2 regions of the Pseudoalteromonas sp. A22 genome follow, and region 2 is predicted to be linked to the other one. Evidence: predicted binding sites of a transcription regulator. Region 2 holds the regulator's gene; the other holds the start of a gene.

Region 1 (2,209 bases), 1.3 Mb from region 2:
CGCGACGCTCGACTTGCCGCCTAGTAATCTAGGCAAAAGTTGAGCAACAATGAACAAAGCGCACTCAGGTGAACCCAAAGGGCAGCGCTTGATTGGCATTTCTACTATGTTATCGCCAGACTTACATAGAATGACTATGCTACGCAGGCTCTGCCTTGTATAAATACCAATCAAACTGCTGCAAAAACAAACTTGGAAGATCAACAGGCCCTAGACTGCATTAAGCAATTTGCTTTTCCGCAAGGCATAATTCCATGGTCGCTTTCAATAGTCTATAAAGGTTTATCGACGCGTCAATTTCTTCTTTGCGGTTTGTTAAGCTCTCAATATTTAAGCCAAGAGAAATATCTAGATGTGAGCAGCTTTTTAAGATTTGATCTAGATTTTCTCTACAAATACGAATTGACTCACTTAGTGTATTGTCTGCATCTAACATGCGCCATTTGGTTGCTTCTGGTACTGAGATCCCCAGCCATTCCATAAACTGCAAGGTTTTTTCCCCACCACATGGAGTAAAGGTAAGAATAATGCGTTTTGGTGTTTGCCCTTGCTGTTTACAGGTGCGAGCATAGCTCGTGATAAGATCTATGGTTGCTTGAGCGTCATACACTGCTTGGGAAACAAAAAATTGGCAGCCTTGCTCTGTTTTATCAATTAATCTTTCGTGTTCATTACGCTTACTGGCGTGGCGCTCTGCGATGGTTACACCACCCAAGAAAAAGTCATCTTGGTGATGCTTCAGTACCTTATAGGCTTCAGAAAGCGGCAACTTAATATCGCCTTGTGAAGATGGACTGCCCACTAATACTAGATTGTTTAACCCATATTGCTGTTTAGTGCTGCTTAACCAATTGCCAAAAGCTTCACTATCTCGCTGTGCCACACTTTTATACGTAATTACATCAAGGTGTGACAATTCGCGGATCAACTGGCTATATTCACACGGATCAACGGTGTGCTTAAAAGGAAATGGGCGTGGTACTTGAGTACGACTGCTTTCATCTTGAATGTCATAGATGATCACGCCGTCGTATTCAATCTCATGTAAACGGCCCAAAAGTTTAGCGGCAATTGATTTTAGCTGCTCTGGGTCGGTGCCAATCTTAGGTGGTGTGGTACCAATTAAATATACCCCTTGGTTAGGGTCAATGATTTTCTCTTGAAGCGTTAAAGCCATAATCCTCATTCCACAAAAGCATTTCTGTATCTCTTTACTAATATAGCAGCCATTTAGACGTCTAGATAGATTTTTTTAATGAAAGAATTTCAATAATTATGAATTTATCTCAAGCGCTCAAATCAAAATTTCATATTTGTTTACACATTAGGATGGTAAATCACCTTGGAAATTAGCGAATTAGTATGACTTTGGGGCATAATCAGGAGGTTTGCTAACGTAAGTGAACACGACTTACTTAGAATAAAAAATATGATTAGGACCAAATTCATGAAATTCAAATTACTAGCAACCAGCTTTGCCGTAAGCTTAGCGCTTAGTGGCTGCGCAGCGACGAATTCAGACCAAGCTCAACAGTCAGCTGTAAGTACTCAAGCTGCCCAATCCAATAAAGTATTCGCCCAAGATTATGTTTTGGAAGAGCTAGAAAATGGCCTTCGCGTCATGGTAGTTAAAACTAACTATCCTGATGTGGTATCGCTACAAATTCCGGTTTCTGTTGGTTCGCGCAATGAAGTCGAAGCGGGTAAAACCGGCTTTGCTCACTTCTTTGAGCATATGATGTTCAAAGGCTCAGAAAAATATCCACAAGACGTTTATTCGGACATTTTGAAAAATTCAGGTGTTGATAATCGTGCCTATACCACCAATGACTACACGAACTACCATTTAAATTTCTCAAAGCAGCATTTAGATAAAGTATTAGAAATCGAAGCAGATATCTTTCAAAACCTGACTTACAGTGAAGAGCAGTTTCGTACTGAAGCACTAACTGTGAAAGGTGAATACCTTAAAAATAATGCCAGTCCAGTTCGAAAACTGCTTTCTGCGGTAAGAAAAGAAGCATTTGACAAGCATACCTATAAACACACGACAATGGGCTTTTTTGAAGACATCGAAGCAATGCCAGATCAAATGGCCTATGGTAAAACCTTCTTTGAGCGTTTTTATAAGCCTGAGTATGTATCACTTGTGATCGTAGGTGATGTAGATCCTAAAGCAACTATGGCTATGGTGAAGAAGCATTGGGGT
Region 2 (2,209 bases):
ACTTGGTGTTTCAATCCAAACTAATTTAGGTTTGATCTGCTGCAGCTGTGCAAGACTTTCTGATTGTGTGAGATCCAAGACGGTTAATTTGAGCAATCCACGCTTAGCAAGCGATGTAAACAAGCGATAGCTACCACCATAACAGTCATGTGGAATAACCAGCGTATCGTCATGGTTAAGTAGCTGAGTTACTAGGTGAACGGCAGCCATGCCAGTCGCGGTAATAATGCCACGAGCACCACCTTCAAGTTCGGTAAGTGCCTGTGCAAGCACATCACGATTAAAGTTACCACTGCGGCCATAATCGTAGTTGCGTTTGGTATCAAAATCGGCAAAAGAATAGGTGGTAGAAAGGTAAAGCGGTGGCACTACTGCCCCATGTGCTTTATCAGCTTCTATACCATGACGCACTGCAACCGTCGATTTGTTAACTTGACTCATAAGGTCACCTAGATAGTTGGATGTTTAGACGTCTAAAAGGTTAGAGCAACAGAAACTAGAAGTCAAAACATTTATACTGCTAAATGGCTAAATAACTAGTATTTGACTATCTTTTTTAAACCGATAAAATTTCGCCACTCTAGGCGTTGCTAATACGACTGAGTTATTGAAAACTATGGCAGAGATTCTTCTATCTCGCTATGGCGGATTAGTTTATTCATCTATTTGAGTTTGGGATTTATCTTTAATTCGTAAGGTTATCCCTATATTCATGCGGTTGGTGAATAATGTAGACCAGAACCCAGTCATATTGGCATTGATGTAACTGAGGCAAGTACACAATTATGGCAAAATGGAACGGTGAGTATATTCACCCATATGCAGAACACGGTAAGAAAGCAGAGCAAGTAAAAAAGATCACGGTGAGCATACCTCTGAATGTACTCAAAGTGCTAACTGATGAGCGTACACGTCGCCAAGTGAATAACTTACGTCATGCCACGAACAGTGAGCTTTTATGTGAGGCGTTTCTACATGCCTTCACAGGTCAGCCACTGCCGAGCGATGAAGACTTGAGAAAAGATAATCCAGAGCGTATTCCGTTAGAGGTAAGACAAATAATGGAAGAACGCGGTTTGGAGATCCCAGAAATAAACGAAGAGTGATAACTACTCTTTTTCTGTGGACTTACAGACACAAAAAAAGCCTCAATCGAGGCTTTTTTCATTTGGATAATACCAATGGTATTATTCCATATATCCAGCTGGCATATCGATTTGTGCCACACCTGATTCAATTGCAGCTACCGCTACCGCTTTTGCGATACGAGGTAACAAACGCGGATCCATTGGTTTTGGAATAATGTACTCAGGACCAAACTCAAGACTATCCACGTCAGCCGCTTTTAACACTTCAGCAGGCACAGGTTCTTTCGCAATCGTTCTAATTGCTTCAACCGCTGCAATCTTCATTTCGTCATTGATAGCGGTTGCACGTACATCAAGCGCACCACGGAAGATAAACGGGAAACACAGCACGTTATTTACTTGGTTTGGATAATCTGAGCGACCTGTCGCCATGATCAAATCATTACGTGCACCGTGTGCAACTTCAGGGCTGATCTCAGGATCTGGGTTAGAACAAGCGAATACCACTGGCTTGTCAGCCATTAACTTTAGATCTTCAGCAGAAAGTAAGTCTGGGCCAGAAACACCAACAAATACGTCCGCATCCGCAATCACATCTTGTAACGTACGCTTATCCGTGTTGTTTGCAAACAGCTCTTTGTATTCATTTAGGTCATCACGGCGAGTATGGATCACGCCTTTTCTGTCTAGCATATATATGTGCTCACGTTGAGCACCGCATTTGATCAGTAATTCCATACAAGCGATAGCGGCTGCACCCGCGCCAAGACACACAATAATCGCATCATGAATATCTTTACCTTGAATTTCCAACGCATTCAGCATACCCGCAGCGGTTACAATTGCGGTGCCGTGCTGATCATCATGAAAAACAGGAACGTCACAACGTTCGATTAGCGCACGCTCAATTTCAAAGCACTCTGGCGCTTTAATATCTTCAAGGTTAATACCGCCAAATGTGTCTGCGATATTTGCCACCGTATTAATGAAGTCTTCGGTGGTGTTGTGCTTAACTTCGATATCGATTGAATCAAGACCCGCAAAACGCTTAAATAATAGCGCCTTACCTTCCATAACAGGCTTTGACGCCAAAGGACCTAAGTTACCCAAGCCAAGAATTG

What was found. The regulator MetJ, encoded in region 2, represses methionine synthesis genes. The targets are predictions, from matches to a motif close to TAGACGTCTAGACGTCTA.
Positions count from the first base shown of each region.
Region 1: GSF04_RS19625 (methylenetetrahydrofolate reductase) is a predicted target of MetJ. The motif match lies at 1,224-1,241, and genes of this name have one in related genera.

Region 1 is NZ_CP047238.1:3,285,934-3,288,142, reverse strand. Features, by position in the region: gene GSF04_RS19625 (methylenetetrahydrofolate reductase) at 221-1,177, opposite strand; gene GSF04_RS19620 (pitrilysin family protein) at 1,448-2,209, shown strand, end outside.
Region 2 is NZ_CP047238.1:444,023-446,231, reverse strand. Features, by position in the region: gene metB (cystathionine gamma-synthase) at 1-441, opposite strand, end outside; gene metJ (met regulon transcriptional regulator MetJ) at 786-1,106, shown strand; gene GSF04_RS06855 (malic enzyme-like NAD(P)-binding protein) at 1,188-2,209, opposite strand, start outside.